DNA from 2 places in the Actinoplanes sp. NPDC019969 genome. Region 1 is predicted to be linked to the other one. Evidence: riboswitches for the same ligand, from Rfam matches in the RefSeq annotation. Region 1 holds a riboswitch; the other holds the start of a gene.
The links. A riboswitch is a leader RNA that binds a small molecule or an ion and turns the genes downstream of it on or off. The one in region 1 is predicted to bind glycine.
Positions count from the first base shown of each region.

Region 1 (9,848 bases):
GGCGTGCATGGCCAGCAGCCGGTACCAGTCGACCAGCGCCGGGTGGTGCCCGACCAGCCGGCGCAGGTCGCCGTCGTCGCAGAGCCGCACGTCGGAGCTGTCGCAGCCGATCTCGGCGAGCAGCCGCTGCGGCAGGGTCGGCGCGTCCATCAGGGCGGCGATGTCGTCGCGTTCGCGTTCCAGCAGGGCCGGGAACAGCCGCCGGGCCTGCCGGTCGTAGCCGGGTTCGGCGATGCCGAGCAGGAAGTCGCGTTTCAGCGCCTCCGGGTCGAGGGCGCCGCTGGGCGGGATGTCGTCGAGGGTCCAGTGCGCGGCGAACTGCCGGAACACGTCCATGAACATCTCCGGGGCCATCGTCTGCTCCGGCGGCAGGGTCGCGAAGTCGACGAACAGCCGGCGCAGCGCGCCGAGCAGGACGGTGGCCTCCCGTACCCGGTGGCGGGCGTGTTCGCCGATCAGGTCGGCGTGTTCGCAGGTGAGCGGCTCGAGCAGGCAGTTGACCGCCATCTCGATCGCCTCGCCCTGCTTGACCAGCAGGAAGAAACGCCGCTCCCCCGGCGTGCCGGTGTAGCTGCGGACGTCGCCGTCGTCGAAGGCGCCCGGCAGCTCGGCGACGACCTCGTCGTGCAGCCGGACCACGACGGTGCCGACGTTCCAGCGCACCAGCGACGCGTAGCTGTCCCGGTCGTAGTGCCCGGTGCCGGTGTGCGCGGCCAGCATCGCGAAGTAGGGGCGGAAACCACCGTCGGTGAGGCCGTCGAACGCGCGTTCCGGGTGTGCCGTACCACCCTCGGTGTGTTCCTGGTAGTGCCGGGCGACCGAGGCGCCGACGAACCCCAGGTTCACCACCAGCCGCTGCGCCTGCGCGGGCGTCAGCTGGTTGATGTCCGGCAGCCGGTGCAGGACGTGTTCCCGCAATTCGGTGGTCAACAGCTCGGGTGGCGCGTGATCGTGCAGGATCGCCGTGTTCAGGCGGGGAAGTTCGTGCAGGACCCACTCGCCGACCTGTTCCGGAGTCATCCGGACCATCACCTCCGCGGACGCTTCATCTCTCTGTTCGGCGGGGCGGCACGCCGGTGAAGCGCGGCGGGACGTGGCGTGTGGCACCTTTCGCGGGTTCGGTGTTCCGGCCGGTTACCGCCCGGCGCGGCGCTTCCCGCGACACAATGACCGGATGAGGACGCGGTGGCTGTTCGCCGACCAGCTGGGGCCACACTTCCTCGACGAGCCCGGGCAGCCGGTGCTGCTGATCGAGTCGAAGGCGGTGTTCCGGCGGCGGGTCTTCCACCGGCAGAAGGCGCATCTGATCCTGTCCGCGCTGCGGCACCGCGCGCGGGACGAGAAGGTGCGGCTGGTGCGGGCGGACACGTACGCCGCAGCGGTCGATCAACCGGTGACCGTGTGTCATCCGACCTCCCGTGCCGCCCGCGATCTGGTCCGGCGCCTGCCGGGGGTCGAGATGCTGCCGCCGCGAGGATTCGTGACCGCCCCGCAGGATTTCGTCGCCTGGGCCGGCGGGCGGGATCATCTGCGGCTGGAGGATTTCTACCGGCATGCCCGGCGCGCGCACGACGTGCTGATGGACGGCGGTGAGCCGGCCGGCGGGCGGTGGAACCTGGACACCGAGAACCGGGAGCCGCCGCCGCGGGGCGCCGGGCGCCTGGACGTGCCGGCGCCGCCGCCGATCGTGGAGGACGACATCGATCGGGAGGTACGGGCGGAACTGGACCGCTGGCAGCACGACGAGGGCATCGCGTTCGTCGGTGGAGGGGTTCGTCCGGCAGATCCTCGGCTGGCGCGACTTCATCTGGCATCTGTACTGGTATTTCGAGCCGGGCTACCGGGCCGTCGACGAGCTGCACGCCCGGCGGGAGCTGCCGCGATGGTTCGCCGAACTGGACGCGGACGCGGTCGAGGCGCGGTGCCTGTCGGACGTGCTGGCCGGGGTCCGGGACCGCGGCTGGGTGCACCACATCCCGCGGCTGATGGTGCTCGGCAACTACGCGATGCAGCGCGGCTGGCGGCCCGGCGCGGTGTCCGACTGGTTCCACCGGTGCTTCGTCGACGGGTACGAGTGGGTGATGACGGCGAACGTGGTCGGGATGAGCCAGTACGCCGACGGCGGGCGGATGAGCAGCAAACCGTACGCGGCGGGCGGCGCCTACATCCACCGGATGAGTGACTACTGCGGGGGCTGCCGGTACGACCCGAAGGTGCGCGCGGGGGCGGACGCGTGCCCGTACACCGCCGGGTACTGGAGTTTCCTGGCCCGCAACGAGCAGCGGCTGGCCGGCAACCACCGGATGCGGCAGCCGCTGCAGGGCCTGCGCCGGCTGAGCGACCTGGACGCGCTGCTCGATCAGGAGAAGGCCCGCGGGTCCCGCGCCCCGTGATCGGTCCCGGTCAGCACTCGATGACGTTGACGGCCAGGCCGCCGCGTGACGTCTCCTTGTACTTGATCTTCATGTCGGCGCCGGTCTCCTTCATCGTCTTGATCACCTTGTCCAGGGAGACGTGGTGCCTGCCGTCGCCGCGCAACGCCATCCGGGCCGCCGTCACCGCCTTCACCGCGGCCATCCCGTTGCGTTCGATGCACGGGATCTGCACCAGCCCGCCGACCGGATCGCAGGTCAGGCCCAGGTTGTGCTCCATGCCGATCTCGGCGGCGTTCTCCACCTGCTCCGGGCTGCCACCGAGCACCTCGGCCAGCCCCGCCGCCGCCATCGCGCACGCCGAACCGACCTCGCCCTGACAGCCCACCTCGGCGCCGGAGATGCTCGCGTTCTCCTTGAACAGCCCGCCGATCGCACCCGCGGTCAGCAGGAACCGCACGATCCCGTCCGGTCCGGCGCCGGGCACGAAGTCCAGGTAGTAGCGCAGCACCGCCGGGATGATGCCGGCCGCGCCGTTCGTGGGCGCGGTGACGACCCGGCCGCCGGCGGCGTTCTGTTCGTTCACGGACATCGCGTAGACGGTCAGCCACTCCAGCGGGTCACCGTCGGCGGCCAGCTTGCGGGCGGTCTGCGCGGCACGGCGACGGACCTTGAGACCCCCGGGGAGTACGCCCTCCGCGTCCAGCCCGGCGTCGATGCAGCCGGTCATCACCTGCCAGATGCCCAGCAACCCGGCACGCACCTCGGCCGGCGCGCGCCGCACGGATTCGTTCTCCAGCATCAGACGGGAGATCGACAGGCCGGTGGCACGGGTCAGCGCCAGCAGCTCGGCGCCCGAGGAGAACGGGTGGGGCAGGGGCGTGTCGTCCGGGCGTACCGCCGCAAGGGTGTCCCCCACGACGAACCCGCCACCGACGGAGAAATAGGTCTTCCGCAGCAGTTCGGCGCCATCGGCGCCCAGCGCCGTGAAGATCATGCCGTTGGGGTGCTCGGGCAGCGACCGCCGCCGGTGCAGCACCAGGTCCAGCGCGAACCCGAGATCGTGCACCGACGGCTCCAGGCCGGTGTCGACCGTCTCCGGGTCGTGGCCCATCAGCCCGAGCAGCACCGCCCGCGGCGTGCCGTGCCCGTGACCGGTCGCGCCGAGGGACCCGAACAGCTCGGCCCGCACCCCGGTCACCGGCGCGTCCAGGTGCCGGGCGAACAGGCGGGCGGCACGCATCGGCCCGACGGTGTGCGAGCTGGACGGCCCGATCCCGATCGAGAACAGGTCAAAAACGGACACAGCCACGGGAGGCTCCTCGGAGGTCGGCCTCCCTCGCTCTGTCATGTCTGCCTGAGAGGTTCGCCGCGGAGAGCGGCTTGCACCGTGGGCGCAGCCCGGGTGGGCTGTCTTTCCAGAGTCGCCGGACCGCTGCGGTACGTGGGCCTGAGAGATTCTGAGGGAGAAGTTGCTCCTTCGGCGACCCGCTGTTTCCGGCGGATGCTCTCCCGCGGCGGCGTCACGGCGAAAGTGTTCGGTTGTGGGCTCGAACCTTACTACGCAGATCTGCGTACGGCGGGGCCGCCCGTGGACGGACGCCGGATCCGCCGCGATGATCCAGAGTCGAGCCCATGTCCGCTCGCCTCCGCACCGTGCTCTGGGCCCTGATCGTCGTGGCTTGCCTGGTTCTCATCGCTCCCTACCTGCGCTTCGACACCCGCGTCGAGGTACGGGACCCGCTGCACTACGCCGTGCTGGTGGCGCACGTGCTGACCGCGGCCGTGGCGCTGGTGCTGGGCCCGCTGCAGTTCATGCCCGCGGTACGGGCACGCCGCGCCCGGCACCGCCTGATCGGCCGGGTGTACCTGCTCGGCGGGGTGCTGCCGGCGGCCGTCACCGCGGTGCCGGTCGCGATCTGGTCGGCGAGCCCGCTGACCCGGGTCAGCCTCACAATCGCTGCCGTGTCCTGGCTGGTCACGGCCTGGCTCGCCGATGCGGCCGCCCGCCGCCGTGACATCACCACCCACCGCGAGTGGATGACCCGCAACTACGCGCTGACGTTGCTGGCCATCACCGCGCGTCTGATCGTTCCCGTGGTCCTGCTGTTCCGGGTGACGGTCGCCGGGGACAGCGGGGCCTCGATCGCCGACACCGCCACTTCGCTGATCCCGATCGGCCAGACCGCCGGCTGGATCGTCAACCTGGCGATCGCCGAGACCCTGATCCGCCGCCGCCGATCTCGTGCCGAGCCCACTTCGTGCACTCCGCGCCGTACCGTGACTCGCGGTACTCGCTGCCGGGGGTGAGCGAGGAGAAGAGCCAGCGGGATTGCCCGTCGCTGGTTTCGACGCGTTTCATCTCGTACGACTCCAGGTGCGCCCGCTCCTCGCCGTCCTTGCGCATGGCACCGCGCCAGTGGCCGCGGTCGGTGCAGAACGTCACCGTCATCTCGGGGCCACCGTAGTCGTCGACGCCCATGAGCTTGACCCAGAGCGGACCTGTCGTCCGGTCGGCGTCGGTGACATCGGCGATGCCCTCGAAGATCACCTCGTAGGCGATCTCGGTGACGAGCATCCGCCCGACCGGGATGATCGGACGGTAGTCGGCCGAACCCCACCTCCAGTAGTTGAAGACGAGAGCCCGCCGGGCGGCGAGGATTCTGTCGGTCTCCGGCGCCTGCGTCAGGTCCCAGGTGATCGGCACCTCCTTGGTCCCGTCGATCGGCAGCCGCCGGTACGCCTCCTCGTACGTCATCGGCAACGCCGTTCCGCTCGGCGCCGGCGAGGGCGAGGGGTCCACGGTGCCGGTGCAACCAGCCGTCATCAGACCCACCATCACGGCGGCGACCGCCGCGGCGCGTACCTTCACTTCTGTCCCCTCGTCTTCGGACCTTCGCCCCGTCGGCCTCAGCGGTGGCCTCACCGGAACGATCGTCAGGACGCTATCAAGGCGATGAATGGACTCGGTGCCGTCACGGCTCTCCGCCGCGGCCGTGACGGACTTGCGGCCAATTTACTAAGTGCGCATACTATTCGCCATGAAGACGATCGCTGCCGCTCGGATCACCTCCGATGTCCGGCCCGAGGCCTTCTTCGAGCGCTGGGCCGACGTGACCGTCACCCTCGCCGGGCCGCTGGCCTTCTTCTGGAACGCGGTGCTCGGCAAGGACATCGGGCGCGGCCTCAGCGGCGACCTGGCCCGGCTCGAGAAGGCCGCCCGCGCGGTCGAGGTGCGGGCATGAGGCACTGGCTCGGGGTGGTGTGCCGCGATCACGTCCAGCGCGGCACCCGGCTGGGTATCGCCCAGCTCGGGCACGGCAAACGGGACGGGCTGGCCCGGCTCGCCGCCGGGGACTGGCTGGTCTACTACTCGCCGCGGACCAGTCTGCGGGGCGGTGTGCCGTTGCAGGCGTTCACGGCCCTCGGCACGGTCCGCGACGACGAGATCTGGCAGGCCGACGAGGGCGACTTCCGGCCGTGGCGGCGCCGGGTCGGCTATCTGCCGGACGTCGCCGAGACACCGATCCGGTCGCTGCGGCTGGAGCTGACCGCTCAGCCGGGCTGGGGTGTGCAGCTGCGCCGAGGGCTCGTGCCGCTCACCGAGGGCGACTTCGCCACGATCCACGCGGCCATGACCCGTTCCGAAGCGGCGGGTTCCCGGCCGGAGGGATCGCGGGAGGCGGCGTGAGTGCGGGATCGCGGGGTGACAGCATGGGCGGGATCAACCGGAGCGAGGTGGGGACGTGAGCCTGGCGACCCGGCATGACAGTGCCGATGACAGCCCGGGCTTGCTGCTGTGGCAGGTGAGCAACCGGTGGCAGGCCGCGCAGCGGGCCGCGCTGAAACCGTTCGATCTCACCCATGTGCAGTTCGTGCTGCTGGCAACACTCACCTATCTGCAGGAGTCCGGGACGGTCACGCAGAAGGCGCTCGCCGACATGGCCGTCACCGACCCGATGATGACCTCGCAGGTGCTGCGCGCCCTGGAGAGCCGCGACCTGGTGCACCGCCCGCCGCATCCGACCGACCGGCGGGCCCGGGCGGTCGCCGTCACCGCGGCCGGGCGTGACCTGGCGAACCGGGCCGTGGTGGCGGTGGAGGCGTGCGACACGGCGTTCTTCGCCGCCCTCGGCAGCGGCCTGCCCGCCTTCACCGGCGCCTTGCGGGCTCTGCGCGCCTGATCGCCTCGCTCGTCTCCAGCATCTGTGGTGGGCTCGGTCTGGGCACGATCCTCGGCATGGGGTTCGGCATCGCCGCCCTGGTGCAGCTCAAGCGGAACCCTCAGAAGGGCCGCGGCCTGGCCATCGCCGGAATCGTCGTCTCCACCCTGACCCTTCTCGCCACGATCGCGCTGGCGGTCGCCGTGATCACTGACGAAGCACGGGACAAAGCAGCCGGCATCACCGACGTCGAGGCGATCGCGCTCAAGCCGGGTGACTGCATCCGCGAGTTCGACGAGTCGTCGATGGTGTACGACCTGCCGGTGGTGCCGTGCACGCAACCGCACACGGCCGAGGTGTACCACGTGTTCACGTTGCCGTCCGGGCCGTACCCGGGTGAGAGCGCGGTGGAGGACCAGAGCGGCGACAGGTGCGGGGAGGCGTACGAGCCGTACGACACCGTGCAGAACGACGAGCTGGAGATCTACTACCTGCACCCGCTGAGCAGCACCTGGAGTCAGGACCAGGGCGTCACCTGCGTCCTCGTGGACCCGAACGGAACCCGTACCACCTCGATCGTGAAGTAAGAGAGTCAGGAGGACCGGCCGGTGGCGGCCTCCGCGAGCGCGGCCAGCACCGACCGGTTCGTCTCGTCGATCGGGAGGCCGGCGAGGGCGGTCAGGGACCGTTCCAGCAGCTCGCTGATCATCGTCTCGACGGCGGCGAGCGCCCCGGTCCCGGTGATGATCGCGCGGAGGGCCTCGACACCGTCGGCGCCGAGGCCCGGGTCGCCGAGCAGGGATCGCAGGGTCTCCCGGCCGGCGGGCCCGGCGGCGTCGAGGGCCAGGGCGATGAGGACCGTACGTTTGCCCTCACGCAGGTCGTCCCCGGCGGGTTTGCCGGTCCGCGCGGTGTCGCCGAACACGCCGAGGACGTCGTCGCGCAGCTGGAACGCCTCGCCGAGCGGCAGCCCGAAGGCGGAGAGCCCGGCCAGGAGGTCGTCGCCGGCGCCGGCGAGCCGCGCGCCGAGCAGCAGCGGCTGTTCGACGCTGTACCTGGCGCTCTTGTACCGCACGACCCGGCGGGCCCGGTCCAGCGCGCCGTCCGGGCGGCGGCCGGCGATGGCCTGTTCCAGCAGGTCCAGGTATTGCCCGCCCATCAGCTGGGTGCGCATCCGGTCGAAGACTGCCCGCCCGCGGACGATGGCGGCCGGGTGCAGGCCGCTGCCGGTGTAGAGCTCGTCGCTCCAGGTCAGGCACAGGTCGCCGGCGAGGATGGCGGTGGACGTGCCGAAGCGGTCGGGGTCGCCGCTCCAGTCGTTGCCGCGGTGCAGGGCGGCGAACCGGCGGTGCATGGCGGGCGCGCCGCGGCGGGTGTCGGAGCCGTCCATGATGTCGTCGTGGATCAGGGCGGCGGCCTGGAAGAACTCCAGCGCGGCTGCCGCGGCGACGATGCCGGGCTCGTCGGGGCCGCCGGCGGCCCGCCACGCCCAGTAGCAGAACGCGGCGCGCAGGCGTTTGCCGCCGTCCATCAGGCCGGCCACGTACCGCACCAGCGGCAGGCAGTCGTCGCTCACCTCGGCGAGCACCTGTTCCTGTGCGCTGAGGAAGTCCGTGATCGTCTCGTGGACCCGGGTACGGAGGTCTTCGAGCTTGAGGGGGTTCGGATTCCTCTCCATGGCGATGAATCTTGGCAGAAGAGTAGTTAGATTGTCTTGCTACCCGTGGGGTTTATGATCTTTCCGTGACCGAACTCGCCCTCGCCGTCCGGGACCTGCTGCGCGCCAACGGGGAGGCCACCCACGGCCTGGCCCGGCGCCTCGGCGTCGGCGTCACCGACGCGATAGCGCTCGATCACCTGCTCAGCAGTCCGGACGGGCTCGGCCCGACCGAGCTCGGCCACCGCCTCGGCATCCGGTCCGCCTCCGCGACCACCCTCGTCGACCGCCTGGAGGCCGCCGGGCACGCCGAGCGCGTACGCCACCCCTCCGATCGCCGCCGGCAGACCGTGGTCGCCGGCACGCACACCCGGCAGCAGGCCGCCGAGGCCCTGCACCCGCTGATCCAGCGGATCGAGGCAGCCGCCGCCCGGCTGGCGCCCGGCGAGGTCACCGCCGCGACGGCGTTCCTGCGCGAGGTCACCGAGGCGATGCGCGACTACGCGGACCAGCGATGATGGCGACGTTGCGGCGGTTGCTGGTCCTCCCCCGGGTGATCTGGTACGCGGCCCGCGCGCCCCGCGACCGCGTGTGGGACACCTACTGGCGCGACATCGGCACCGGCGGCGCGCACGGCGACGTGCTGTGGGACGGCGCCACCGACCGCGGCACCCGATGGTGCCTGGACCAGGCGCAGCGCCATTTCGACCCGGCGCTGCCGGTGGCGGACGTGGCGTGCGGCAACGGCACCCAGGCGGTCCTTCTGGCGGACCACTTCGACAGGGTGCTGGGCGTCGACGTGTCCGGCGAGGCGGTGGCGCACGCCCGGCAGCGGGCGGCGGGACGGCCCGGGCTGTCGTTCCGGGTCGCCGACATCACCCGGCCCGGCGCCGGCCGGGAGCTGGCCGCGGACCTCGGGCCGGCGAACGTGCACATCCGCGGCCTGCTGCACATCCTGGACGAGCGGCAGCGCCGGGCCACCGCCGAGAGCCTCGCCGACCTGGCCGGCGAACGCGGGGTGGTGCTGCTGGTGGAGACCGCCGGGGCCGGCGGGGCGCTGCGCTATCTGGAACAGCTGGGGGTACGCCTGACCGCGTTCCCGCAGACCGTGGCCCGCTGCCTGCGGGCCGGCCTGCCGATCCCCCGCGACTTCGGCGAACGCGAGCTGGCCCGGGCGTTCCCGGCCGATCGCTGGCAGGTGCTGACCAGCGGCACCACAGACCTGGACGTGGTGGTGACCGGCGGCCCCGCGGCGGTCCCCGCCTTCTACGCGGTGCTCAAGCGCCGCGATCAGCTGTCACGTCCGCCATGACCACCACAACGACCATCGATCGGGTCGGACGCGGGCTGGCGCGCCGCACCCGGTAGCTGGAACGCTCGGGCAGCAGCACCTCTGGTTAGCATGCCGGGATGGCCAAGCGCGACGAGATGTCGGCATTCATCCCCTCCGCGGTAGGACCGCTCAGCCCAGCCCCGAAGAATCTTGGGTGGTATCGAGGCGACTGTCATGTGCACTCGCAGCGGTCGCACGCCGCCGAGTTGACGCCGGAACAGCTCGCGTCAGCGGCTCGTCTGGCGCTGGGCATCGCATCCGGACAGGTGATCGACTGGAGGTATGCGCTGCGCGACAACCGCATCAGCCAGGCCTTGGCCCAG
Region 1 is NZ_JBVHFK010000010.1:136,734-146,581, reverse strand. It holds gene ACZ3II_RS28400 (hypothetical protein) at 1-1,020, opposite strand, end outside; partial or broken gene ACZ3II_RS28395 (cryptochrome/photolyase family protein) at 1,175-1,678, shown strand; gene ACZ3II_RS28390 (cryptochrome/photolyase family protein) at 1,764-2,393, shown strand; gene ACZ3II_RS28385 (L-serine ammonia-lyase) at 2,404-3,723, opposite strand; glycine riboswitch at 3,715-3,796, opposite strand; glycine riboswitch at 3,801-3,897, opposite strand; gene ACZ3II_RS28380 (DUF2306 domain-containing protein) at 4,008-4,682, shown strand; gene ACZ3II_RS28375 (hypothetical protein) at 4,573-5,244, opposite strand; gene ACZ3II_RS28370 (hypothetical protein) at 5,414-5,617, shown strand; gene ACZ3II_RS28365 (EVE domain-containing protein) at 5,614-6,063, shown strand; gene ACZ3II_RS28360 (MarR family winged helix-turn-helix transcriptional regulator) at 6,119-6,556, shown strand; gene ACZ3II_RS28355 (DUF4190 domain-containing protein) at 6,478-7,122, shown strand; gene ACZ3II_RS28350 (polyprenyl synthetase family protein) at 7,128-8,213, opposite strand; gene ACZ3II_RS28345 (MarR family winged helix-turn-helix transcriptional regulator) at 8,279-8,710, shown strand; gene ACZ3II_RS28340 (class I SAM-dependent methyltransferase) at 8,707-9,504, shown strand; gene ACZ3II_RS28335 (CehA/McbA family metallohydrolase) at 9,603-9,848, shown strand, end outside.

Region 2 (9,848 bases), on a different contig from region 1:
CAGGCCGAGAAGACCGGCACCTCGTGCACGATGACGTCGCCGGCCTGTGCCGTGGTGGCCACGTACGCCTGGTGGCCGTACTTCGGGGACCGCAGGACCACCGACAGCCGGACGTCCAGGCGCTGCCGGCGCCCAGCGATCCGGCATTCGTGATGTCGAACGGCATGGCCCAGCTGACCTTGGTGGCGAGCGCGGCAGCCAGGCGCCGAGCCGCGAGGCGACATGATGGTCGCCGCCGGCCACGGCGTGCGTCCGCTGCGCGTAACGGCCCACGGCCGCGATCTCGTCACCGGTCATCTGCTGATGCTCCGAGCCGGGTGCGGACGACGATGTCGTGGAGCGCCGCCACAGCGCTCGCATCGGCGTACCCCGCAAGGTGGGTTCGATCTCTGGCTTCCTCGAGGTCGGCGCGCAGCGCCGGGACGTCCGCCGCGAGCCGCGCCGCCGCGTATGCCGGTAACGGCCCGTGTTCGGCTTCACGCTTCGTGGCGATCAGCTCGGGCACGTAGGGGATCGTCGCGCCGAGCACGCCGAGGTCGCACTCGAGTTCGCCGGTGCGCATCAGGTGGATGCCGGTGAGCAGCACCCGCAGCGTGTAGAGGGCGGGCTTGAGCTGCCCGGTCTTGTGGTAGAGGCGTTCCTGGGTGGCCGCGAACCCGAGGTAGTGGTGGGCGTGGTTGCTGGTGATCAGCCCAGGCGCGAGGTCCTTGAGCGCGGCGTGCACGTCCGAGGTGACGACCACGAGCGGTGACAGCAGCTGCTCCAGAACGTAACCGTTGCGGCTGTTGAGGAGCTTCGCGAACTTCAGCAGATCATGGCTGACCACGTCGAGTTCGACGCCGTCCCGGACGCCGGAATCCTGCAGTGTGTCCGGCCCGGTGCGCAGGCCCACCACCTCGCCCGGCGGCAGCACGTGCGACGCGCGCAGGTCCAGATCGGAGTCGCGGGAGGCGAAACCGTACAGGTGAGCGCCGCTCACGGTGGCGAAGAGCAGGGGATACGGCAGGGCGGTGGCGGCCTCGGCGGCCCAGTGCGGGATGTCGAGGGTCACCGCAGATTCCTTTCTCGTACGGCTACCAGAACCCGGTCCACGGCATCGACGTCCGGCCGCTGGGGCAGGGTGGTGTGCGCGGCAGCCTCGGCGAGTTCCTCCTGGAGCCGGCCGGCCCACGCGGCGACCTCCGGCCACCGGCGCTCGCCACGGCGTACCGAGAGAAGGTCTTCCCGGTGTGCGGAGACGTCGACCAGCACCTCGCCGGTGCGCAGCACGTGGGCGCCGGCCATCAGCAACCGGATCATGTGCATGGCCTGCTTGACGTTGACCTCGCCGGTCCGTTCCCGCCGGTTCGCGACCTTGGTGAGCTGGTCGCGGGCATAGCTGCCGTAGGTGTCGGCGACCCGCTGCGACAGGAACGCGTGCCGGACGCCCCGCAGGTCGGCGCCGTCGGGAGTGATCGACTCGACGAGCGGGGACCACAGCACCTCGAGGACCGTCGGGTTGCCCTGCAGCGCGAGCGTGCAGAACCGCTCGAACTCCCAGGAGAACTGCTCCTCGGCCGGCCCGTCCAGGTGGGTGGGCGGCTTGCCGAGCGTCCAGAACGCCCGGGTCGGCGCGACGAACACACCCCGGCGGTCGTGGTCGGAGTCCGGGCGGTGCAGACCGTACGCCCGGGAGCCGACCACGACCGCGAGAGCGGTGTGCCGTTCGACAAAGTCGATCATGACGCCGCAGGGTACGGCTACAGGTCAAGCACCGTCGCGTCGATCTCGTCCAGCTCGCTCTGGTCGATGCTCAGGTTGCCCAGCGCGGCCACGTTGTTCTCCAGCTGCTCGACGCTCGACGCGCCGATGATCAGGCTGGTCATCCGCTCGTCGCGCAGCGCCCAGGCCAGCGCGAACTGGGCCAGCGTCTGCCCGCGCCGCTTCGCGACGTCGTTGAGCGCGTGCAGCCGTGCCAGGGTCTTGTTGTCCAGCGCGCTCTCGTTGAGGAACACGCTGGTCCGGATCCGCGAGTCGTCCGGGATGCCCTTGAGGTAACGGTCGGTGAGCAGACCCTGCTGCAGCGGGCTGAACGCGATGCAGCCCGCCCCGGCCGCCTCCAGGGTGTCGAGCAGCCGGTCGTGCTCGATCCACCGGTTCAGCATCGAGTACGACGGCTGGTGGATCAGCAGCGGCGTACCCAGCTCGCGCAGGATGTCGGCGGCCCGCGCGGCCTGCTCGCTCCTGTAGTTGCTGATGCCGACGTAGAGCGCCTTGCCGGACCGGACGATCGCGTCCAGCGCGGTCATCGTCTCCTCGAGCGGCGTCTCCGGGTCGGGCCGGTGGTGGTAGAAGACGTCGACGTAGTCCAGACCCATCCGCTTCAGCGATTGATCCAGCGACGAGACCAGGTACTTGCGGGAGCCCCAGTCGCCGTACGGGCCGTCCCACATGGTGTAGCCCGCCTTCGACGAGATGATCAGCTCGTCGCGGTGGTGTTTGAGGTCGGCCTCCAGGATCCGGCCGAAGTTCGTCTCGGCGCTGCCCGGCGGCGGCCCGTAGTTGTTCGCCAGGTCGAAGTGGGTCACGCCCAGGTCGAAGGCACGGCGGACGATGTCACGCTGGCGGTCGGCGGGACGGCCGTCGCCGAAGTTGTGCCAGAGGCCCAGGCTGATGGCGGGGAGCTTGAGACCGCTGCGACCAGCACGCCGGTAGATCATTTCGGCGTAGCGGTCGGCGGCAGGGGTGTACGTCACATCGCACACCCTAGGACTCCCGGTCCCGCCCCCGTTCGCTGGTAGGTTGACTCTTGCCGGCAACACCCATGCGGGAGAGACCCTGGAGCCACAGGGCGCCGAAGAGGCAAATCCTCCCCGGAAACTTTCAGGCAAAGCGAACCGCGTGGGCAGGCGACTCTGAAGTACCCGATGTCTGGGTATGACAGAGGGGGAGGTCTGTTTCTCCGACCTTCTCACGCTTGGAGTCGCCCATGACGTCCCCGTTCGTTTCCCGTCACATCGGCCCGGACGCCGACGAGCAGACCCAGATGCTGAAGGCCATCGGGTACGGCTCGGTCGACGAGCTGATGGACGCGGCCATCCCGCCCTCGATCCGGTTCCGGGGCGAGCTGAACCTGCCGGCCGGCGCCTCCGAGGAGGAGACGATCGCCGAGCTGCGCGCGATCGCCGGCCGCAACGTGCTCGCCACCCCGATGATCGGCCTGGGGTACTACAACACCGTCACGCCCGCCGTGATCAAGCGGAACGTCCTCGAGAACCCCGCCTGGTACACCGCGTACACCCCGTACCAGCCGGAGATCAGCCAGGGCCGCCTGGAGGCCCTGCTCAACTTCCAGACCATGGTCACCGACCTGACCGGCATGACCACGGCCAACGCCTCGATGCTCGACGAGGCGACGGCGGTCGCGGAGGCCATGACGCTCGCGCGCCGTTCCTCCAAGAACAAGAGCAGCGTGTACGCCGTGGACGCCGACACCTTCCCGCAGACCCTGTCGGTGCTGCGGACCCGCGCCGAACCGCTCGGCATCACGATCGTCCTGGTCGACCTCGACACCGAGGAGCTGCCGGAGGACTACTTCGGCCTGCACCTGCAGTACCCCGGAGCGTCCGGCGCCGTCCGTGACCACGCGGCGCTGGTCGAGGCCGCGCACGCCAAGGGCGCCCTGGTCACCGTCGCCGCCGACCTGCTCGCGCTGACCCTGCTGCGTACTCCCGGGGAGATCGGGGCCGACATCGCCGCCGGCACCACGCAGCGGTTCGGTGTGCCCCTGGGCTTCGGCGGCCCGCACGCCGGATACCTCGCGGTGCGCGCCGGCCTGGAGCGGTCGCTGCCCGGCCGCCTCGTCGGGGTGTCCAAGGACGCCGACGGCAACCGGGCCTACCGGCTCGCCCTGCAGACCCGTGAGCAGCACATCCGCCGCGAGAAGGCGACCTCCAACATCTGCACCGCCCAGGTGCTCCTGGCCGTGATGGCCAGCATGTACGCGGTCTACCACGGCCCCGCCGGGCTGCGCCGGATCGCCGAGGAGACCCACGAGTACGCCTGCTGGATCGCCGGGGCGCTGCGCGAGTCCGGTATCGACGTGCCCGCCGGGGACTTCTTCGACACGGTGACCGCCGTCGTGCCGGGCCGGGCCGCCGAGATCGTCGCCGCTGCCGCCGAACGCGGCATCGACCTGCGGCTGGTGGACGCCGACCGGGTGTCGGTGTCGTGTGACGAGACCACCACGGGCGAGCACGTGGCCGCCGTGGTCGCGGCGTTCGGCGCCGACTCGGAGGGCGTCTTCCCGGTGCACCGGCTGCCGGGCCGCGCCACCGAGTACCTCACCCACCCGGTGTTCAACACCCACCACTCCGAGACCAGCATGCTGCGCTACCTGCGCAAGCTCTCGGACCGGGACTACGCCCTCGACCGCGGCATGATCCCGCTCGGCTCCTGCACGATGAAGCTGAACGCCACCACCGAGATGGAAGCCGTCACCTGGCCCGAGTTCGCGAACATCCACCCGTTCGCCCCCGCGTCCCAGACCGAGGGGTACGAACACCTCGTCGCCCAGCTGGAGACCTGGCTCGCCGAGATCACCGGCTACGACGCGGTGTCCGTGCAGCCCAACGCCGGCTCCCAGGGCGAGCTGGCCGGTCTGCTCGCCATCCGCGGCTACCACAGCTCCCGCGGCGAGGCCCACCGTGACGTCTGCCTGATCCCGTCCAGCGCGCACGGCACCAACGCCGCCAGCGCCGTGATGGCCGGCATGCGGGTCGTGGTGGTGGCCTGCGACGCCGACGGCAACGTCGACCTGGCCGACCTGGACGCGAAGATCGAGAAGCACCGCGACGCGCTGTCCGCGATCATGGTGACCTACCCGTCCACCCACGGCGTCTACGAGACCGGCATCGCCGACCTGTGCGCCAAGGTCCACGAGGCCGGCGGCCAGGTGTACGTGGACGGCGCCAACCTGAACGCGCTCGTCGGCTACGCCCGGCCCGGCAGGTTCGGCGCCGACGTGTCGCACCTCAACCTGCACAAGACGTTCTGCATCCCGCACGGTGGCGGCGGCCCGGGTGTCGGCCCGGTCGCGGTCGGCGCGCACCTCGCCGAGTTCCTGCCGGGCGACCCGGTGCTGCAGGGCGACCACCACGCCGTCTCGGCGGCGGCCCACGGGTCGGCGGGCATCCTGCCGATCTCCTGGGCGTACATCCGGATGATGGGCCCCGACGGCCTCACCGCGGCGACCGCCACGGCGGTGCTGGCCGCCAACTACGTCGCGGCCCGGCTGCGGGAGTACTACCCGGTGCTGTACGCGGGCGAGCACGGTCTCGTCGCCCACGAGTGCATCCTCGACCTGCGGCCGATCACCAAGGCCACCGGCGTGAGCGTCGACGACGTGGCCAAGCGGCTGATCGACTACGGATTCCACGCGCCGACCATGTCGTTCCCGGTCGCCGGCACCCTCATGGTGGAGCCGACCGAGAGCGAGGACCTGGCCGAACTGGACCGGTTCATCGCCGCGATGATCGCCATCAAGGGCGAGATCGACAAGGTCGCGGCGGGGGAGTGGCCGGCGGGGGACAACCCCCTCGCGAACGCGCCGCACACCGCGTCGTCGGTGACGGTCGACGAGTGGACGCATCCGTACTCACGCTCCGTTGCCGGTTTCCCGGAGGGCGTGGACCGGACGGCGAAGTACTGGCCGCCGGTTCGGCGCATCGACGGGGCTTACGGGGACCGGAACCTGGTGTGTTCCTGTCCGTCGCCCGAGGCCTTCGAGGACTGAATCGGTCGCGCAGGTCGCGGTCGTCGTCGATCGCGGCCTGCGCCGCTGTCGTAGTCGTCGATTGATTACGCTGCGTCGCGTGTTGGGGGATTGCTCAGGCGGCCAGGGCGTGCACTGCAGGTCCGCGGTGCGGCTCGATCATCGTGCCGTCCGGCAGCAGCTCACCGGTGTCCTCGAAGATGATGACGCCGTTGCAGAGCAGGCTCCATCCTTGCTCCCGGAAGGTCGCGATGGTGAGCGCGGCCTCACGGTCGGTGGCATCGGCTGGAGGGCAGGGGATCAGGTGCTGGCACATCGTTTTGGCTCCGGTGGGGACTGTGTGAAGGTTCACAACTGCGGTGACGAACGTTACCTCACATCGAACGACAACGGTGCAACCCGGTGACGGCGCCGGCGCACGGTTCATCGACTTCCATGGTCCACGGCGGGACGGGTTTCGACCACTCTCCGCTACCTCCGATCGGGCGTCCGCCGGGTGCGCCGACGGACTGTCAGGGCCGCCACCACGTGTTGCGTGTGTTTCGATGGCATCAGGGTGATTCCGGTGACCCTGCCGAGCTTCTCGCCGGGTTCCTCGCCGACAACGGACTCCCGGTGCGAAACCTTGGCCGAACGGGTGACAAGAACGGGCCGATCGGCGATGGCGAAATTTGCGGGGCAGCACTCTACGTGTCGGCGGATGCCGGTTCTGTAATGGCCGGTGGGACGCCGGGCGCGCCCACGCCGGTGCCGGGCATTCCCGACGTGTACGCCGTGGTCTACGCACACGGCGCACCGGTCACGCCGTCCGCCCCGGCCTGGGACCTCAAGCCGTCGCACACCGGCCCTTCGCCTGTCGGGCCGTCGTCTCGCGGGCTGCCGCGTCCCGAGCCGTCGCACATCGGGCCGTCCCGTGCCGGCCTCTCGCCGCCTGAGCCGTCGCCTGTCCCGCCGTGGCGTCTCGGGGCGTGGCGGGAGAGCTGGAGCCGGGAGGAGCACGCTGAAGCGGTTCAGCGGGTGCGTGCCGCGATCGGCCGCGGCGACGTCTATCAGGTCAATGTCGTCGGGCACGCGTCCGCGCCGTACCACGGCGATCCCTCGGCCGCGCTGCGCCGGGTCGCGGGGCTGGCCGGGGCCCGGTACGGCGGGGTGCTCGCCGGCGACGGCTGGGCGATGGCCACCGCCTCCCCGGAGACGCTCGTCGAGGTCCGGGGCGGCCGGGTGATCACCCGGCCGATCAAGGGCACCCGCCCGGCCACCGCGGCGGGACGCCGGGAACTCCTCGCCTCGGCGAAGGAACGCGCCGAACACGTCATGATCGTCGACCTGGAGCGCAACGACCTGGCGCGCCTGGCGGGGACGGGCCCGGTCCGGGTGGACGAGCTTTTCGCCGTACGCGAATGGTCCGGCCTCTGGCAAGCCGAATCGGTCGTCTCCGCGCCGCTGGACGGCGAGGTCGGCATCGCGGCGCTGCTCCGGGCCGTCTGCCCCGGCGGCAGCGTGACCGGCGCCCCGAAACTCGCCGCCCTGGAGCGGATCGCCGCCCTGGAGCCGGTGGGCCGCGGCGTCAGCATGGGCGCGCTCGGCTGGCTCGGCCGCGATCACCTGGATCTCGGACTGAGCATCCGCACCGTCGCCGCGGACGGCGCCAGGGTGCACGTGTGGGCCGGCGGCGGCATCACCATCGACAGCGATCCGATCGCCGAGGTCGACGAGGCCGCCGCGAAGTCCGCGCCGGTCCGGGCGGCGCTGCGCGGTCGCACAGGCGGTTCATAGCGTGCTCCGAGCCGTCTCTACCGAATGCGTGCCACTGTCGGAAACCGCCCCCACGGAAGGGGGCTGAGCGCGTACTTTGACGCGCGCGGCACCAGAAGACGGTCCACAGTGGCACGCGGTCGGTGCCGTGGTGACGGGGGAGAGGCGACATCACGGACATGCTCGACATACTTGAAATACCGGTAGTAAACGTACGGAACGATCGGTCTGCCGGTCCGATGCACGTCGATTTCGCACGTTTCGCCGGTGCGTTCTCCGGGCGATTGCAGAACAGCGCCTTCCAGCTCTGCCGCGACTGGCACCTGGCCCAGGACCTGACCCAGACCACGCTGGCCAAACTGTTCCTGAGCTGGGAGCGCGCGGCCACCAGTGACAACCTTCTGGCGTACGCCCAGAAGGTCCTGCTCCGCGTCTACCTGGACCACCGCCGGCGCCGCAGCAGCAGCGAGGCCGTGCCCGGCAGGATGCGCGAACCGGCGTACACGATGAGCCCCGAACTGCGCCTCACCCTCCTCGACGCGCTCGCCCGGCTCCCCGGACGGGACCGGGCGATCGTGATGATGCGGTACTTCGCCGACCTCAGCGTGGAACAGGTCGCCCACGATCTGGACGTGCCGGTCACCGTGGTCAAGAGCCAGACCCGCCGCTCCCTGATCAAACTCCGCCACATGCTGATCAGCGAACGCCCCGCGCTGTTCGCCTGAACCCCATCGCCATGTAACGGCCGGGTAGCCTCTCAGGCATGACAGTTCGGCCGATTCGGCTCTACGGTGACCCGGTCCTGCGCACACCCGCCGACGAGGTCACCGACTTCGACGCCCAGCTCCGCTCGGTCGTCCGCGACCTGGAGGACACCGTCCGCGAACCGGGCCGCGCCGGGGTCGCCGGCCCGCAGATCGGCGTGAGCCTGCGCGTCTTCTCCTACAACGTCGGCGGCCGCGTCGGCCACCTGGTCAACCCGGTGCTGAGCGACTTCGCCGGCGAACAGACCGACGAGGAGGGTTGTCTGTCCCTGCCCGGCCTGGGTTACGCCACCACGCGATACGAATCGGTCACCGCCCGCGGCTTCGACCAGCACGGCGAACCGGTCGTCATCGAGGGCGCCGGTTTCCTCGCGCGCGCCCTGCAGCACGAGACCGACCACCTCGACGGCCGCCTCTACGTCGACACGCTGACCGGCGACATCCGCCGCCAGGCCCTCCGCGAGATGCGGCGGTCCATCCCGCGATGAGCCCCTCTTCTCCGCCTTCGGCGGGCGATGCCCGGCGGTTGGCGGCTGCCTCCCTCGCGGCCGGCGACCCCACCGGCTGGTTCGAGACGTTGTACGCGGAATCGAAAGCCGGCCACGCCGAAGTCCCGTGGGACGTGGCCGAACCGAGCGCCCACCTGCGCGCCCTCGACCTGCCCGCCGGCGACGGCCGTAGCGCTCTGGTCGTCGGCTGCGGCCCCGGCCGCGACGCCGAACACCTCGCCGCCCTCGGTTACCGCACGACCGCTTTCGACATCTCCGCCACCGCCATCGACCTGGCCCGTTCACGTCACCCCGGCACCCTCGTCGACTACGTCGTCGCCGACCTGCTCACCCCACCGCCCGCCTGGCGGCACGCTTTCGACCTGGTCCTGGAGAGCAACAACGTCCAGGCCCTCCCCACCGCCATCCGCACCACCGCGATCACCACCATCGGCACGTTCGTGGCCCCCAGCGGCACCTTGATCGTCCTCGCCGCCGCAACGACCCGCCTCGACAGCGACGGCGCCGGCCCACCCTGGCCGCTGACCCGCGCCGAGATCGACGCCTTCGCCACCGACGGCCTGCACCAGATCTCCGTCTCGCAGGTCGCCGCCCCCACCACCACCCTCCCCTCCCGCTGGCAGGCCCTCTTCACCCGCTGACCATCGCCGGCCGACCTCTGCACCTGCTTGTTCCCAGGGCCCGTCGCCCACCGGTGGATCTTGTACGGCTGGCGCTCATGGCTGTCTCGACCGTCCGGAGACGGCCATGAGCACCAGCCGAGATCTTCCAGCCGGCCCTCAGTGCTGTCTCAGGCCAGTCAAGACAGCGCTGACAACCAGCCGGTCCCCACCGCCGCCGAACCCGGCCGCCAGCCGAACCGGCCCGCCAGCCGAACCGGCCCGCCAGCCGAACCCGGCCGCCTGCCGAGTCTGTATGTCGAATCCGCCCACTTTTCGACAAGCCTTTCTGGCTCGCGGATCTCGCCGCACCCGTCTCCGTCGACGGTGCGTTCTCGGCCCGCACGTCTTGTGGTTGCCGTCGAGTTCCTTGACGAACTACCTCGACTGCCTCGCCGACCCGCCCGGA
Region 2 is NZ_JBVHFK010000013.1:216,650-226,497, forward strand. It holds gene ACZ3II_RS33980 (hypothetical protein) at 1-101, opposite strand, end outside; gene ACZ3II_RS33985 (nucleotidyltransferase domain-containing protein) at 287-1,051, opposite strand; gene ACZ3II_RS33990 (nucleotidyltransferase domain-containing protein) at 1,048-1,722, opposite strand; gene mgrA (L-glyceraldehyde 3-phosphate reductase) at 1,740-2,735, opposite strand; glycine riboswitch at 2,797-2,889, shown strand; gene gcvP (aminomethyl-transferring glycine dehydrogenase) at 2,969-5,773, shown strand; gene ACZ3II_RS34005 (DUF5999 family protein) at 5,868-6,068, opposite strand; gene ACZ3II_RS34010 (chorismate-binding protein) at 6,188-7,528, shown strand; gene ACZ3II_RS34015 (sigma-70 family RNA polymerase sigma factor) at 7,747-8,232, shown strand; gene def (peptide deformylase) at 8,271-8,759, shown strand; gene ACZ3II_RS34025 (class I SAM-dependent methyltransferase) at 8,798-9,421, shown strand.
Region 2: it holds a riboswitch for glycine, as region 1 does, so the genes downstream of both, gcvP (aminomethyl-transferring glycine dehydrogenase) here and ACZ3II_RS28385 (L-serine ammonia-lyase) in region 1, are expected to answer to the same signal.